One region of the Variovorax sp. NFACC27 genome, then DNA from elsewhere that is predicted to be linked to it. Evidence: predicted binding sites of a transcription regulator. Region 1 holds the regulator's gene; each other region holds the start of a gene.
The links. Region 1 encodes sigma-54, which starts transcription at its own class of promoters, with help from an activator protein. Its sites were predicted from a motif close to TGGCANGNAANCTGCTTT; they were not measured.
Positions count from the first base shown of each region.

Region 2: a site for sigma-54 is predicted at 1,983-2,000, ahead of ABL840_RS12765 (ammonium transporter). Genes of this name have one in related genera too.
Region 3: a site for sigma-54 is predicted at 2,525-2,542, ahead of ABL840_RS13520 (nitrate- and nitrite sensing domain-containing protein). Genes of this name have one in related genera too.
Region 4: a site for sigma-54 is predicted at 2,793-2,810, ahead of ABL840_RS35575 (isopenicillin N synthase family dioxygenase). Genes of this name have one in related genera too.

Region 1 covers NZ_CP157613.1:786,711-790,784, reverse strand. The annotation lists gene ABL840_RS03625 (phospholipase D family protein) at 1-1,406, opposite strand, end outside; gene rpoN (RNA polymerase factor sigma-54) at 1,420-3,030, opposite strand; gene lptB (LPS export ABC transporter ATP-binding protein) at 3,052-3,846, opposite strand; gene lptA (lipopolysaccharide transport periplasmic protein LptA) at 3,843-4,074, opposite strand, start outside.
Region 2 covers NZ_CP157613.1:2,726,102-2,730,175, forward strand. The annotation lists gene ABL840_RS12755 (acyltransferase family protein) at 1-783, opposite strand, end outside; gene ABL840_RS12760 (LytTR family DNA-binding domain-containing protein) at 950-1,918, shown strand; gene ABL840_RS12765 (ammonium transporter) at 2,071-3,273, shown strand; gene ABL840_RS12770 (MBL fold metallo-hydrolase) at 3,345-4,074, shown strand, end outside.
Region 3 covers NZ_CP157613.1:2,894,645-2,898,718, forward strand. The annotation lists gene ABL840_RS13515 (CmpA/NrtA family ABC transporter substrate-binding protein) at 1-872, opposite strand, end outside; gene ABL840_RS13520 (nitrate- and nitrite sensing domain-containing protein) at 1,232-2,497, opposite strand; gene tsaD (tRNA (adenosine(37)-N6)-threonylcarbamoyltransferase complex transferase subunit TsaD) at 2,615-3,676, shown strand; gene ABL840_RS13530 (alpha/beta hydrolase-fold protein) at 3,612-4,074, opposite strand, start outside.
Region 4 covers NZ_CP157613.1:7,592,714-7,596,787, forward strand. The annotation lists gene rutD (pyrimidine utilization protein D) at 1-728, shown strand, start outside; gene ABL840_RS35560 (malonic semialdehyde reductase) at 725-1,321, shown strand; gene rutF (NADH-dependent FMN reductase RutF) at 1,336-1,884, shown strand; gene rutR (HTH-type transcriptional regulator RutR) at 1,927-2,631, opposite strand; gene ABL840_RS35575 (isopenicillin N synthase family dioxygenase) at 2,843-3,844, shown strand; gene ABL840_RS35580 (VOC family protein) at 3,849-4,074, shown strand, end outside.

The DNA of each region.
Region 1 (4,074 bases):
AGCGCCTGCTGCGCCATCTCGGGGCTGCGGATGAAGAGGCCGATCTCGGTGTTGTGCGTTTCGGAGCGCGGATCGAAATTCATCGAGCCGACGAAAAGAATGCGCCGGTCGATCACCGCCGACTTGGCGTGCAGCCTGCCCACCGAGGTGCCGAAGAGCCCCAGCCGCACGCTGCGCCGGGTGCGGTTGGTGCTCAGCTCGTAGAGGTCGGCGCCCAGCTTCAGCATGTCGGGGCGGTAGCGGCGGTAGGCTGTGTGCACCAGCGGCTCGTCGGTAGCGGCCAGCGAGTTGGTGACCACGCTGATCTTCACGTTGCGGCCGCGGATCTCGCGCATCACCTCCAGCCCCGAGGGGCCCGGGATCAGGTAGGGCGAGACGATGGTCACGTCCGAGCGGGCGCGGCGCATCTGCTCGACCACGTTGTAGCGCACGCTGTCCACGTCGAGCAGCGGCACGCCGCCGTAGGAAGCGGTCTTGCCGATCACGCGCTCGGGCGAATCGGCGTATGCCTCGGCGGTGGTCCAGATCAGGCCGAGCTTGCCGGCGTCCAGGTCTTCCGCCATCGGGCTGTAGCCGAGCAGGTCGTTGGGCGCGGGCCTCGGCGGCGGCGGCGTGGTGTCGGGGCCGGTGGCGAGCTCGAAGCGTTGCTGCAGCTCCTCGCGCGACAAGGCACTGCTCGCCACCGACTGGATCGGCCGCACGTAGACACTGTTCCAGTACTGGTCGAAGAGACTGCCCAGCCGGGGGATGAGCGCGCCTGTGACGAAGGTATCGAGGTCGATGAAGTTCTCGCCCGCGGTGCGCCTGAAGTACTGGTTGCCGATGTTGCGCCCGCCCGCGACCGCCATCGCGCCGTCGGCGATGAACAGCTTGTTGTGCATGCGGCGGTTGACGCGGCTGAAGTCGAAGAGCGAGGCGGTGAAGCGCTTCAGCAGGCTGCCGCGGCCGGCCGGGAACGGGTTGAACAGCCGCAGCTCCACGTTGGGCGTGGCGGCGAGGCCGAGCAGCAACTCGTCTTCGCCGGAGGTGTAGAGGTCGTCCATCAGCAGCCGCACGCGCACGCCGCGCAGGGCGGCGTCGCGCAGGGTGCGCAGCAGGTAGCGGCCGGTCTCGTCGTTCTCGATCTGGTAGTACTGCACGTCGAGCGTGCGCTGCGCGCGGCGGGCCAGCTGGATGCGGGTGTCGAAGGCGAAATCGCCGCCGGGCATCAGGCGGAAGCCGCTCAGGTCGGGGTCGGGCTGGGAAGCCAGCGCGATCTTGCCGAGGGCAGTGTCGGCCGAGACGGCCATGGCCCTGGTGGGCGTGCGCGGCGCCTCGTCGGGCAGCGTGGCGCAGCCTGCGAACAGCACCACCGCCACCATGGCGAAGACCCAATGCCCACAGCGCGACATCAGGCCCCGGCTCATCGACGGTGTCTTTCTACAGGGCTTTGCGCAGGTTGGCGGGCGCGATGCGAAGCGCTTCGCGGTACTTGGCGACGGTGCGGCGCGCGCACTCGATGCCCTGTTCCTTCAGCATCTCGGAGATCTGGCTGTCCGACAGCGGCTTCTTCACGCTCTCGGAGCCGACGAACTGCTTGATGAGCGCGCGCACCGCGGTGCTCGACGCATTGCCGCCGGTCTCGGTGCCCAGCGCCGAGCCGAAGAAGTACTTGAGCTCGACCGTGCCGAAGGGCGTGGCCATGTACTTGGCGGTGGTCACGCGCGAGATGGTCGATTCGTGCAGGCCCAGCTCGTCGGCGATCTCGCGCAGCACCAGCGGGCGCATCGCGAGCTCGCCGTGCACGAAGTAGCTCTTCTGCCGCTCGACGATGGCGTTGCTCACGCGCAGGATGGTGTCGAAGCGCTGCTGGATGTTCTTGATGAACCAGCGCGCCTCCTGCAGCCGCTGCGACAGCGCCTGGCTGCCCTCGCCCTTGTGCGACTTGAGCGCGCCGGCGTAGATGTCGTGCACGCGCAGGCGCGGCATCACCTCGGGGTTGAGCATGACGCGGAACTTCACGTTCGTGCCGCGCCCGGTCTTGGTGACGATCACGTCGGGAATGATGATGTTGCGCTCGACGTCGACGAAGCTGCGGCCCGGCTTGGGCTCCAGCCGCGCGATGATCTGCAGCGCCGAGCGCACCAGGTCCTCGTTGCTGCGGGTGAGCGTGGCCAGGCGCTTGAAGTCGCGGCGCGCGAGCAGCTCCATCGGCTGCTTGCAGATGGCGATGGCGGTCTTGCGGACCTGCTCCTCTTCCTCGGTCTCGTCCTCGCTGGCCATGGCGCGCAGCTGGATGCTCAGGCATTCGCCGAGGTCGCGCGCGCCGACGCCGGCGGGCTCCAGGCTCTGGAGCAGGCCGAGCGCCACCTGGAAGTGGTGCACCAGGTCGTCGAACTGGTCGTTGTCGTCGCCGGCCAGGCCCGAGGCCAGGGCGGGCAGCGAGTCTTCGAGGTAGCCGTCGTCGTTGAGCGACTCGATCAGGAAGCGCAGCGCGGCGCTGTCGTTCTCGTCGAGGCGCAGGCTCAGCGCCTGGCGATGCAGGAAGGACTGCAGCGACTCCTGGCTGCGCGCGAGCTCGGTGGCGTCGGCGCGCTCGTCGTCGCCCAGGTTGTTCTGGCGCGCGGGCGCGTCGCTGCCCCATTCGCTGTCGTCGGGCGCCATGTCGACGGTGCCGTCGCCTTCCCAGTCGGGCTCGCGCTCGGAGATGTCGGCGGCGGGGCCGTCGGTGTCGGCCGTGCTGGTGACGGTTTCGGTGGAAGCAGTGGATGCGCTGCTGGCGGCCGGCGAAGCGAAGTCGCCCTCGCCGTCCCCGCCTTCACCACCGTCACCGCCTTCATCGCGCGGAACCGGGGCATCGGCCGTGTCGAGCCCGAATTCCTCGCGCGCCGCTTCTTCCGCGGTGCGCTCGAGGAACGGGTTCTCGTCGAGCATCTGCTCCACCTCCTGGCTCAGTTCGAGCGTGGAGAGTTGAAGCAGCCTGATCGACTGCTGCAGCTGTGGCGTCAGCGCCAGATGCTGCGAAACGCGAAGGGACAGCCCTTGCTTCATGGTGGAAACCGCCCCCGCGCCTTACATGCGGAAGTGCTCGCCCAGGTACACCCTGCGTACCTCGGCGTTGTCGACGATCTCCGAAGGCGTGCCTTGTGCCAGCACATGCCCGTCGCTGATGATGAAGGCGTGATCGCAGATGCCCAGCGTCTCGCGCACGTTGTGATCGGTGATGAGCACGCCGATGCCGCGCTCCTTCAGGAAGCTGATGATCCGCTGGATCTCGATCACCGCGATCGGGTCGATACCGGCGAAGGGCTCGTCCAGCAGGATGAAGCGCGGCTGCGTGGCCAGGGCGCGCGCGATCTCGACGCGGCGGCGCTCGCCGCCCGACAGCGCGAGCGCGGGCGAATCGCGCAGGTGGTCGACGCGCAGGTCGGCCAGCAGCTCGGACAGGCGCTCCTCGATGTGCGGCTTCGACAGCGGGGCCATCTTGCCGTTCGCGTCGGGCTCCATCTGCAACTCGAGCACGGCGCGCACGTTCTCCTCGACCGTGAGCTTGCGGAAGATCGAGGCTTCCTGCGGCAGGTAGCTCAGGCCCATGCGGGCGCGGCGGTGGATCGGCATGTGGGCGATGGGCTCGCCGTCGATGGCGATGTCGCCGGCATCGGCGCGCACCAGACCCACGATCATGTAGAACGACGTGGTCTTGCCGGCGCCGTTGGGGCCGAGCAGCCCGACGACTTCGCCCTTCTGCACGTCGAGCGAGACGTCCTTCACGACCGTGCGGCTGCCGTAGCTCTTCTTCAGGCCGCGCGCGACCAGGCGGCTGCCCGGGGCGCCGTTGACGTCCTGCGTTCCTGCGGATTCGATCACTTGCGGGTATCTCCCTGGTCACTGCCGAGCGTGGTGCTCTGGCGCAGGCCCTTGCCGGGTGCCGGGGTGGGTGCCGGCGGCGGCGCCTTCGCGCCGGCGGCCGGGGCCGAGGCGCCGGCCGCAGGGGCTGTGGCGGCCTTGGGGGTCAGGATGGTCCTGACGCGCCCGCCCGGAGCCGAGGCGTTGACGGCGGTGTTCGGCGGCACGGTGGAACCGTTGACGGTGTAG
Region 2 (4,074 bases), 1.9 Mb from region 1:
CAGCGCGAGCGACACGCGGCGCAGCCGCTCCAGTTCCTTCCACACGCCGGTGTCGACGCCCATCCAGTAGCCGTAGAGGAACATCGTGAAGTAGAGGCTGTGCAGGTGGAAGTCGCGCACCAGGTTGTGCGTGGCCGGAAAGCGTGAGGCCAGCAGCATCGTGAAGATCAGCAGCGGCACCACCGGCAACAGCAGCAGCTTCCAGCCGCGCAGGCCGTTGAAGGTGCGGCGCACCCATTGGCCGGCGGCGGATTTCCACAGCGGCAGCGTCAGCGCGACCAGCGCCGTGTAGGTGAAAAGGTAGGGCAGGTACCAGAGGTGGTTCCAGGTGATGCCGAACTCCGCGCCGTCGAAGGCATGCTTCGGCCAGGGCTGGGCCATCGACAGGTAGCGCAGCAGGAAGGCACCGAAGCCTGGCGCGACCAGCCCGTTGGCCACGCCCTGCGCGTAGGCCTGGTAGGGCACGACCACCGCCATGCCGAAGGCGAGCGGCAGCATCAGCCGCAGGCTCCGGCTGCGCAGCAGGCCCCAGGTGCCCTGGCCCCGGCTCAGGAAGCCGAGCGACACGCCCGAGATCAGGAAGACCAGGTCCATGCGCCACAGGTTCAGGACGCGCATCGGCCATTGCAGCCACTCGGCCGCGTGCGGGCTCTTGAGGTGCCAGGGCCAGTCGGCCACGTAGTACATGCCCACGTGATAGAGGATGACGAAGAGGAAGGCCAGCGCGCGCAGGGCGTCGATGTCGTGGCGGCGGTGGTCGGGCGGGGTGGGGTCGGCGGTCATGAACGGTTCCTCGAAGCGGGAAGGCCGCCATGCTCGGCCCGGCCGCCTCCGCATGGCGCGGCCAGGGGACGGATCGCCCCGGCTTTGTGACGAGCGGTGGCCTGCGGGGACGAAATCCGGGGCGAAAAAGCCGGCCCGGGGGCCTGTTTTCGCGAGAATTCCCCGCATGGGAGACCCCCGCAAGAATCTGTACGAGCGCTACGCACCGATCCGCCGGCCGCTGGAGGTGGCTTTCTGGATCGTGCTGATGAGCCTTCACGCCGTGTTCAGCACGATGGTGGCGATCGTCGACATGCGCACCCGGGCCGTGCCCCGGCCCAACTGGGAGGTCGCGACCTGGGAAGGGTCGAGCCACCTGGTGTTGCTGCTGCTGGTGCCCGTGCTGGCGGCCGTCGAGCGCCGGCTGTCGCCGCTGGCGCGCACCCATCTGCCGCGCTTCCTGGGCTTGCACCTGGTGGCGAGCGTGGTGTTCAGCGTAGCCCACGTGGTCGGCATGTTCGGGCTGCGGGCGCTGGTCTATGCCATGGCGGGGGAGCGCTACGACTTCTGGGGCTGGGCCGGCCAGTGGAGCTACGAGTACCTGAAGGACGTGCGGGGGTACGTGAGCATCGTCTTCGGCATCTGGGCCTACCGGCTGTTCCTGCTGCGCCTGCAGGGCGAGGCGCGGGTGCTCGACGCGCCGGAGGAGGGCGTGGCGATGCCGCCTCCGGCCCCGGCTCCGGCTTTGGCGGAACCGGTGGGTTTCGAACCCCCGGTGCCGGAAACACCCCAGCCGCCGCCATCACCACCACCGCCGCCCGCGCGCCCCGAGCGCTTCCTGGTGCGCAAGCTGCGCCGCGAATTCCTCATCGCCGCCACCGACATCGACTGGCTCCAGGCCGAGGGCAACTACGTCGGCCTGCACGTCAACGGCCACGACTACCTGCTGCGCTCCACGCTGACCGACTTCCTGACCCAGCTCGACCCCGCGCTCTTCGCGCGCGTGCACCGCAGCCATGCGGTGAACCTGGGGCGCATCAAGGAAATCGAGCCGCTGGACGGCGGCGACGCCCGGCTGCACATGCACGACGGCACCACCGTGCCGTGCAGCCGCCGCTACCGGGACGCCCTGCGCACGGGCATCGGCGCGGCCTGATCCGGTGCGTGACGGGCCGTGATTGGCCCGCTATTGGTTCATTTCGCACCATCAGAGAGCTTTTTGGCACCATTTTTGCTTCATTGGCCGGCCGCACTGGTTGATTCGGGTGCGGCGCACCAATTCAAACCAAAAATCCGCAAGAAGCTCCAATGGACGCACTCAAACAGGGCGCAGATGCGCTGTTCATCCTTCTCGGCGCCATCATGGTCCTGGCCATGCACGCCGGCTTTGCCTTTCTCGAACTGGGCACCGTGCGCAAGAAGAACCAGGTCAATGCGCTGGTGAAGATCCTGGTCGACTTCTCGGTCTCGACCATCGTGTATTTCCTGGTGGGCTACGGCGTGGCCTACGGCACGCATTTCTTCGTGAGCGCCACCGAACTGTCGGCAAAGAGCGGCTACGAGCTCGTGAAGTTCTTCTTCCTGCTGACCTTCGCCGCGGCCATTCCGGCCATCATCTCGGGCGGCATCGCCGAGCGCGCCAAGTTCTGGCCGCAGCTGATCGCCACGGCGGTGATCGTCGGCTTCGTCTATCCGCTCTTCGAGGGCATCGCCTGGAACAAGCACTTCGGCATCCAGGAATGGATCGCCTCGCTCACCGGCCACGAGTTCCACGACTTCGCGGGCTCGGTGGTGGTGCACGCGGTGGGCGGCTGGCTGGCGCTGCCGGCGGTGGTGCTGCTGGGCGCGCGGCGCAACCGCTACAGGGGCGACGGCTCGCTGAGCGCGCATCCGCCGTCGAACATTCCTTTTCTCGCGCTCGGCGCCTGGGTGCTGTGCGTGGGCTGGTTCGGCTTCAACGTGATGAGCGCGCAGAGCATCGACAAGATCTCCGGCCTGGTAGCCGTCAACTCGCTGATGGCGATGGTTGGCGGCACGCTGGTGGCGCTGGCCATGGGCAAGAACGACCCCGGCTTCGTCTACAACGGCCCGCTCGCCGGCCTCGTGGCCGTGTGCGCCGGCTCCGACCTGATGCACCCGCTGGGCGCGCTGGTGGTGGGCGGCGTGGCGGGCGGCATCTTCGTCAAGCTGTTCACGCTCACGCAGAACAAATGGAAGATCGACGACGTGCTGGGCGTGTGGCCGTTGCACGGCCTGTGCGGCACCTGGGGCGGCATCGCGGCCGGCATCTTCGGCACGCAGGCGCTGGGCGGCATCGGCGGCGTGAACGTGTGGGCGCAGCTCATCGGCACCGTCATGGGCGTGGCCTGGGCGGCGCTGGCCGGTGCGGCGGTGTACGGCGCGCTGAAGGCGGTGGCGGGACTGCGGCTGTCGCAGGAGGAGGAATACGACGGCGCCGACCTGTCGATCCACCACATCTCGGCCACGCCGGAGCGTGAGGTCAACTGGTAGGCAGGCGCCCAGCAGGGCCGGCCTGCCTCGGCTATTCTCGGCGCCCCTTCAAACCACCGAGGAGCCGAACCATGACAACAACACCCGCTCGCTGGCTGCGCCAGGGCATCGCCGCGCTGGCCGGCAGCCTGCTGATGCTTTCGTTTTCTTCCACGGCGCTGGCCGGCGCGCCGCAGGTCAAGACCCAGGCGCCGGGCTTCTACCGCATGATGCTCGGCGACTTCGAGGTGACGGCGCTCTTCGACGGCACCCTCGACCTCGAACCCAAGAAGCTGCTCACCAACACCACCCAGGAACAGGTCGGCAAGCTGCTCGACCGGGGCTTCGAGAAGGACGCCGTGCCCACTTCGGTGAACGGCTACCTCATCAACACCGGCAGCAAGCTCGTGCTGGTCGACACCGGCGCCGGCGGCCTCTTCGGCCCCACGCTCGGCAACCTGCAGGCCAACCTCAAGGCAGCGGGCTACCAGCCCGACCAGGTCGACGACGTGCTCATCACCCACATGCACGGCGACCACGTCGGTGGCCTGGTGCAGGACGGCAAGCTGGTGTTCCCCAACGCCACCATCCACGCCGGACAGGAAGACGCCGACTTCTGGCTGAACAAGGTCAACCTGGAGAAGGCCTCGGCCGAGATGAAGGGCTTCTTCCAGGGCGCGATGGCCTCGCTGAACCCCTACGTGGAAGCCGGCAAGTTCAAGGGCATGAAGGGCGGCACCGAGCTGGCGCCCGGCATCAGGGCCGTGCCCGCCCACGGCCACACGCCCGGCCACAACATCTACGTCGTCGAGTCCAAGGGCC
Region 3 (4,074 bases), 2.1 Mb from region 1:
TTGTCGGCGATGGTCTCGGCCATCTTGTTCTTGTTCTGCAGGCCGGTGTCGATCCACTTGCCGGCCTCGAGGATCGCGGCGGTCACTGCGCGTGCCGTGTTGGGGTACTTCTTCGCGAACTCGCCGGTGGTGCCGAGCACCTTCTCGGGGTGGTCCTTCCAGATGTCCTGCGTGGTGATGGCCGTGATGCCGATGCCGTCCATGATGGCGCGCTGGCCCCAGGGCTCGCCCACGCAGTAGCCGTCCATGTTGCCCACGCGCATGTTGGCCACCATCTGCGGAGGCGGCACGGTGATGTTCTTCACGTCCTTGAACGGGTCGATGCCGGCCGATGCGAGCCAGTAGTAGAGCCACATCGCGTGCGTGCCCGTGGGGAAGGTCTGCGCGAAGGTGTATTCGCGCTTCTCGCTGGCGATGAGCTTGGCGAGCGATGCGGCATCGACCGCGCCCTTGTCGGCGAGCTTCTTCGACAGCGTGATGGCCTGGCCGTTGTTGTTGAGGGTCATGAGCACGGCCATGTCCTTCTTCGGGCCGCTCAGGCCCAGGTGCATGCCGTAGACCAGGCCGTAGAGGACGTGGGCGAAATCCAGCTCGCCGTTGGCCAGCTTGTCGCGCACGCCGGCCCAGCTGGCTTCCTTGCTGGGCACGATCTTCACGCCGTACTTCTTGTCGATGCCAAGCACCGAGGCCATCACCACGCTGGCGCAGTCGGTCAGCGGGATGAAGCCGATCTTCACTTCTTCCTTCTCGGGCTTGTCGGAGCCCTGGGCCCAGACGGCCGCGCGCAGGGCGGGGTCGATGCCGGCGGCGCCGATGGCCGCGGCTTGCAGTACGCGGCGTCGGCTGAGGCGGGTTTTGAGCAGGTCGGTCATGGGGCGGGGCTCCGGTTGAAGACAAACAAAACAAACAGGGCGAGACAAAAACGAAAAGGCGTCCGCACCGCGCAGGGGCTGCTCGAAAACGAGCCCTTGCGGGATGGGGACGCCTTTGTCCGGTTCGGTGGGAAGCACCCGCCGTTGGGTGCCGCCTGCCTGGAGACCCATCGAGGGCCTACGAACTTATTGCTTGCAAGCGGTGTGCCAGCTTCGAGATTCGCCGGCTGCTATCAAGAAAGTAGCTGGATATCGCACGAAGTCGCAGGGCGTCGCGGGTGAAGGGGCGGCCGGGGTGGCGCAGGGCGGTGGCACGGTTGTTGTGCAGTGCACCAAGTTGAACGCCGGAGCCGCTCGCTTCAACGCGGCGGTGCGCGGTCGAGCATGGGCAGGTAGTCGGCCATCGCGAGCATCGACTCGGCCACGTCGACCAGCCGCCGCTTCTGGTTCATGGCGGTCTGGCGCAGCATCTTGTGGGCGTCTTCCTCGCTGAGGCGGCGATGCGCCATCAGCAGGCCCTTGGCGCGGTCGACCCACTTGCGTTCGTTGAGCGAGGCGCGCACGGTCTCGAGCTCGTCGCTCATGGCCTGCAGGCGCCGCGACTGCTCCCGGACCATGTCGAGCACCGAGCGCTCCAGGTGGCGGCCGAACTGGGCCGGCGCGGCGGCCTGGGCATCGGCATCGTCGAAGAAGAGGGCGCCGGCCTGGGGCGCCAGCGAGTCGAGGAGTTGGCGGTATTCGCGAAGCTCGCTGCGGGCCTGCGCGGTCTTGTGCTCGCACAGCGCGCGCAGGTCGCCGGCCAGGCGTTCCTCCACGATCTTCATGGCGTCGATGCGGCGGGTGCAGCAGTCGAACCAGGCCTGGCTCAGCGGCACGTCGGCCGGCGCGGAAACCGCGCCGCGCCGGCGTATGCGCTCCAGCTCGGCCACCTCGGTGTCGGGCTGGCTGTCGCGCCAGAGCGCGAGCACCTCTTCACCCGAGAAGTCGGTGAAGACTTGGAAGCAGCGCTCCTGCGACTCGATCAGGTGCAGCCACTGCAGGCGCTGCGCCTCGTCGCTGCGGCCCAGAGCGAGCGCGGCGGAGCCGAATGCGCGCTCCTGGCCGGCGAACTCCTTGCCCTGCATGAAGTTGAACATCGCAACCAGCAGGCGCGAGATCTCGGGGTCGGTGGCGCCGTCGGCCGCCTCGAACACCACCGAGAGCAGGCCGGCGACGAGCTTGGCGAAGGCGGCGGTGGACTGGGCCGGCTTGAGTTCGAGCGCGTCGATGCGCCGGCGCAGGGCGGGCAGGGCGTCCAGGCCCGGCAGCACCCAGGCGATGCGGCTGAACAGGCGCGCGTTGTTGCCGGCGTCGGAGCCGCGGTGGTAGTTGTCGGCCTCGAGCTGGTCGAAGCAGGCGCGGACCTCCTGCTCGAGCACGACGCATTCGGCGATCTGCGGGCCGCGCTGCTCGGCGAAGCGGACGCCGCGCGAGGTGAGGAACATGTTCGACATGCCGCGCTCGCGCTGCAGCGCATGGACCAGCCGGCCGATCAGGCCCACCAGCTCGCTGGTGCGCGCGAGCCGGTCCAGCTCGTCGATTTCGCAGCGACGGGCGGCGATGAGGAAACTCAGTCCGGATTTCATGGTGGGGCGCGGGGCTCTGGCAGCGTCACTGCAACATCCGTGCCTCGCGAGGCGCCAATCGCCGCCGCTTTCCCCTTCGCGGGCGCCGGGAGGGGGCCGACGCCTACACTCGGCGGCATGCTCTTGTTGGGAATCGAATCATCCTGCGACGAGACCGGCGTGGCGCTGGTCGAGTCGCAAGGCAGCGCGCTGCCGGTGCTGCGTTCGCACGCGCTGCACAGCCAGATCTCCATGCACCAGGCCTATGGCGGCGTTGTGCCCGAACTGGCCAGCCGCGACCACATCCGCCGCGTGCTGCCGCTGACCGAGACGGTCATGGCCGAAGCCGGCCGATCGCTGGACGAGATCGATGTGGTGGCCTACACGCGCGGGCCGGGGCTCGCGGGCGCGCTGCTGGTGGGCGCGGGCGTGGCCTGTGCGCTGGGCGTGGCGCTGGGCAAGCCGGTGCTGGGTGTGCATCACCTCGAAGGGCACCTGCTGTCGCCGTTCCTGAGCGCCGATCCGCCGGAGTTTCCCTTCGTCGCGCTGCTGGTGTCGGGCGGCCACACGCAGCTGATGCGCGTGGACGGCGTGGGCCGCTACGAGCTGCTCGGCGAGACCATCGACGACGCGGCCGGAGAGGCCTTCGACAAGAGCGCCAAGCTGATGGGGCTGCCGTATCCCGGCGGGCCGTGGCTGGCGAAGCTGGCAGAGGGCGGCGATGTCGCGGCCTTCAAGCTGCCGCGCCCGCTGCTGCACAGCGGCGATCTCGACTTTTCCTTCGCCGGACTGAAGACGGCCGTGCTCACGCAGGCCAAGAAGCTGGGCGACGAACTCGAGGCCCGCAAGGCGGACCTGGCGGCATCCACGCAGGCGGCCATCGTCGAGGTGCTGCTGAAGAAATCGCTGGCTGCACTGGACCAGACCGGCCTCAAGCGGCTGGTGGTGGCCGGTGGAGTGGGGGCCAACAGGAGCCTGCGCGAGCAGCTGAATGCGGCCTGCGCCAAGCGCAAGGTGCGGGTGCACTACCCCGAGCTGCACCTGTGCACCGACAACGGCGCCATGATCGCCATGGCCGCCGCGATGCGGCTGCAGTCGGGGCTGTCGCAGGCGAGCGAGCGCTATGCCTTCGACGTCAGGCCGCGATGGCCCATGGCGTCGCTGTCCGAGCCCGAGGCGGCGTTACCTGAGACTGCGTAATCGTTTGCTTCGGCGACCTGCCGGCGGCCGGCAGCGGCAGCACGTCCAGCACATTGCGCCATAGCTGGCGCCATTGCGGCCAGTCGTGGCCGCCTTCGGTCGTGAAGACGCGCCCCGGCGGCAGGGCGTCGGCCAGCAGCTTGTGGTTGCTGGCGAAGCGGTCCTCGAGCCCGAACCCGAGGTACAGCGGCGGCAGGTTCTTCGACGGCTTGGCTTCCAGGTACTGCTGGAAGAAGGGCCAGAGCTTGCGGTCGGGTTCCTCGTCGGGCTGCGGCCCGGTGGGAGCCTGCCAGGCGCGCAGGCCGCCGGCCTTCTTGATCTCCGCGCCGAGCACCCGGCGTCCGAGGTAGGGCGCGAGCGCCACGATGCCGTCGACCGAGCCAGGCCGCGCCAGTTCG
Region 4 (4,074 bases), 1.5 Mb from region 1:
CCGCCGGGTTCTGGCAGCCGCAGCTCGGCGCGCTGATCGTCGCCGGGTACCGCGTCATCGCCTACGACCAGCGCGGCACGGGCCGCAGCCCTGCCGCATTGCCCGAGGCCTATGCCATCGCGGACATGGCCCGGGACGTGATCGAGATCCTCGACGCGACGAACACTTCGCAGTGCCACTTCGCAGGCCACGCGCTCGGCGGCCTCGTCGGGTTGCAGCTCGCGCTCGACGCACCTTCGCGCATCGCGAGCCTCGCGCTCGTCAATGCGTGGTCGAAGCCCAATCCGCATTCGGCGCGCTGCTTCGATACACGGCTCGCACTGCTGGGCGCGTGCGGACCGCGCGCGTATGTCGAAGCACAGCCGATCTTCCTTTACCCCGCCGCCTGGTCCGCGGGGAACGCTCAGCGCGTGGCCGACGAAGTCGATCACGCCTTCGCGCACTTTCCGGGAGAAGCCAACATGAGGGCGCGCATCGCCGCCCTTCGGGCATTCGACGTCGACGCACGCCTCGCCGACATCGCCGCTCCCGCACTGATTGCAGCGGCCAAGGACGACACCCTCGTGCCCTGGACCTGCTCCCAACGCCTGGCCGACGGCATGCGCGACGTCACGCTCGACTTCGTGCCGCATGGCGGCCATGCCCACAGCGTGACCGAGGCGGAAGCCTTCAACCGCAGCCTGCTCGACTTTCTTTCGCGGGTCAGCGCACCCGCCGTTCCAGCATGACCTCCACCAACACTCTCGACGACGCCGCGCTTTCGCTGCTCTTCACCGGCGCGCGCACCCACAACGGCTGGACCGCCGAGCCCGTCACCGACGCGCAGCTGCGACAGATCTACTCGCTCGCGAGCCTCGGTCCCACCTCGGCCAACTGCTCGCCCGCGCGCTTCGTCTTCGTGCGCACGCCCGAAGGCAAGCAGCGCCTCGCACCGGCTCTCTCCAAGGGCAATCTCGACAAGACCATGGCCGCGCCCGTCACGGTCATCGCCGCGTGGGACCGCAAGTTCTACGACAGGCTGCCCACGCTGTTCCCGCATGCCGACGCGCGCAGCTGGTTCACCGGCAGCCCCGAGGCCGCGCACGAGACCGCCTTCCGCAACGCCAGCCTGCAGGCGGGCTACCTGCTGCTCGCGGCGCGCGCGGTCGGCCTCGATGCGGGTCCGATGTCGGGCTTCGACAAGGCGAAGGTCGACGCGGCCTTCTTCGAGGGCACCGACTGGACCGTCAACTTCCTCATCAACCTCGGCCACGGCGACGCGTCGAAGGTGTTCGGCCGCCTGCCGCGGCTGGCCTTCGACGAGGCCTGCGTGCTGGCCTGAAGGAGCCGCGCGACATGCTGCACAACGCCATGGCCTCGAACCCCGTCTCCCCATCGGCATCGATTCCCCCCGGCTTGCAGAAGGCCGACTACCGCAATGCGATGGCACGGCTGGGCGCAGCGGTCAACATCATCACCACCGACGGTCCCGCGGGCCGCGCGGGCTTCACTGCCTCGGCAGTCTGCAGCGTGACCGACGAGCCGCCGACGCTGCTGGTGTGCCTGAATCGTTCGGCCTCGGTGTACCCGGCATTCAAGGCGAATGGCGTGCTGTGCGTCAACGTGCTGGCTGCCGGGCACCAGTCGCTGTCCGCGCTCTTCGGCGGCAGGACGCCGATGGACGAGCGCTTCGCCGCAGCCCGCTGGAGCAGCAAGACCACCGGCTCGCCGGTGCTCGACGACGCGGCCGTGTCCTTCGACTGCCGCGTGGTGCACGCGACGAGCGCGGGCACGCACGACGTGCTGTTCTGCGAGGCCGTCTCCATCGCTATCGGCGGCGCGGCGCAGGGCCTCATCTACTTCGACCGGCAGTACCACGAGATCGCGGCACCGCAGCAGCACTGATCTCTTTTCCTTCCCTCTCCCCAAGGGGAGAGGGAGCAAGCCTCAGCGCGGCGCGATGCCCTGGAGAACGATGCGCTGCACGTTCTCCACCGTGCGCTCGAAGAATGCCTCGTCTTCCAGCGTGTGCCCCGACAGCGCCTGCACCTGTACGCCGAAGTCCGCGTAGTGCTGCGTCACCGCCCACAGCGCGAAGATGAGGTGATGCGGATCGACAGGCGCCAGCTTGCCCGCTTCGATCCATGCGCGGATCACTTCCGATTTCTTCTCCACCAGCGTGCGCAGTTCTCGGTCGAGTTCGTCGCGCAGCAGCGGCGCGCCCTGGATCATCTCCAGGCAGAAGAGCCGCGACGCATCGGGCCGGTCGCGCGAGATCACCAGCTTGCGGCGGATGTAGTCGCCGATGGCCTGGGCCGGGTCCTGCTCCGCGCTGAAGCCGCGTAGCGGTTCGAGCCACAGCGCGAGCAGGTCGCGCAGCACGTTGACGTAGAGCTCTTCCTTGTTCGCGAAGTAGTAGAGCAGGTTGCTCTTCGAAACGTCGGCGCGCGCCGCCACCTGGTCGATGGACGTGCCATGCAGGCCGAAGCGCGAGAACAGCCCCAGCGCGGCACCGAGGATCGCGCTGCGCTTGTCCTCGATCTGGCGCAGCCTGCGGTTCACCGCGGACGCGCTGCGCACCGCGGGCTTCGCGCGCTTGCGCACCGGGATCTCTTTGCTGGCGCTCGCGGCCAGTGCTTTGGTCTTCGGCATCTTCCCTCGCTCTTCCCTCGTTCGTTCGGTCGTGAATCGGTGGACAGGACAACGCACCACTGTAAAGCCGCGATGCATCGCCTTGCGCCGCAACCGTCTTCGCGGCACGGCAATGCGCACCATGCTGACGCGACGGATGGGTTTTGTCCATTTGGTCCAACTGGCACAGACGTTGCATGGCGAAAGGCATGCCAAGCATGAGGAACCTGCCATGACCCTGCTTTCCGTACCCATCATCGATCTCGCGCCCTACTTCGCCGGAACCGCCGAAGGCAAGGCGGAGGTAGCGAAGAAAGTCGACGAGGCCTGCCGCAGCATCGGCTTTCTCGTCATCACCAACCACGGCATCTCGCCCGATCTGATCTCGCGCGTGTCATCGCTCTCGCGCAGGTTCTTCGACATGCCGCTGGGCGAGAAGCGCAAGGTCGATCGTCCGCGCGAGGACGCGGTGCGCGGCTACAGCGCGGTGGGAGAGGAAGGCCTCTCCTACAGCCTCGAGGAGGCGGCGCCGGGCGACCTGAAGGAATCGTTCTCCATCGGCCCCTCGAACGTGCCGGACGACGACTACCACCGCGGGCCTGCCGCAGGCCCGCACTTCGAGCCCAACAGCTGGCCGCCCATCGAGGGCTTCCGCGAAGCCTACGAGGGCTACTTCGATGCGATGAGCGATCTCTCGCGCTCGCTGATGCGCGTCTTCGCGCTCGGCCTGTCGCTGCCCGAGTTCTTCTTCGACGACAAGATCGACAGGCACATCAGCATGTTCCGCGTGCTGAGCTACCCGCCGCAGCGCGAGCAGCCGCTGCCCGGCCAGCTGCGCGCGGGCGCGCACAGCGACTACGGCAGCCTCACCATCGTCCTGCCCGACGACAAGGGCCTGCAGGTGTTCAACAAGGCCGGCCAATGGGTCGACGTGCCGCAGGTCGAGGGCGGCCTGGTGGTCAACATCGCCGACCTCATGATGCAGTGGACCAACGACCAGTGGGTGTCCACGCTGCACCGCGTGATCAACCCGCCCTTCGAGGTGGCGAGCACCAACCGCCGCCAGTCGCTGGTGTTCTTCCACCAGCCCAACTACGACGCGATGGTCGAGTGCCTGCCCAGCTGCCTCGCACCGGGCGAGCAGGCGAAGTACGCGCCCATTTCCTCGGGCGACCACCTCACTTCGAAGTTCGTCAAGCAGACGACCTTCGGCGGCACCAAAGTGGCGGCCTGAACGCATGGCTCACCTGTCCTACGTCAACGTCTTCGCGAAGGACGTTGTCGCCCTCAGCGGCTTCTACCAGCGCGTGTTCGGCTTCGAGGAGATCGAGGCGATCCGCTCGCCGATCTTCCGCGGGCTCGATACCGGCAAGTCGAGCCTCGGCTTCAACGCCCTCGATGCCTACGAGCTGCTGCACCTGAGCGAGTTCTCGGACACGCGCGGCGTGAAGTTCCTGCTGAACA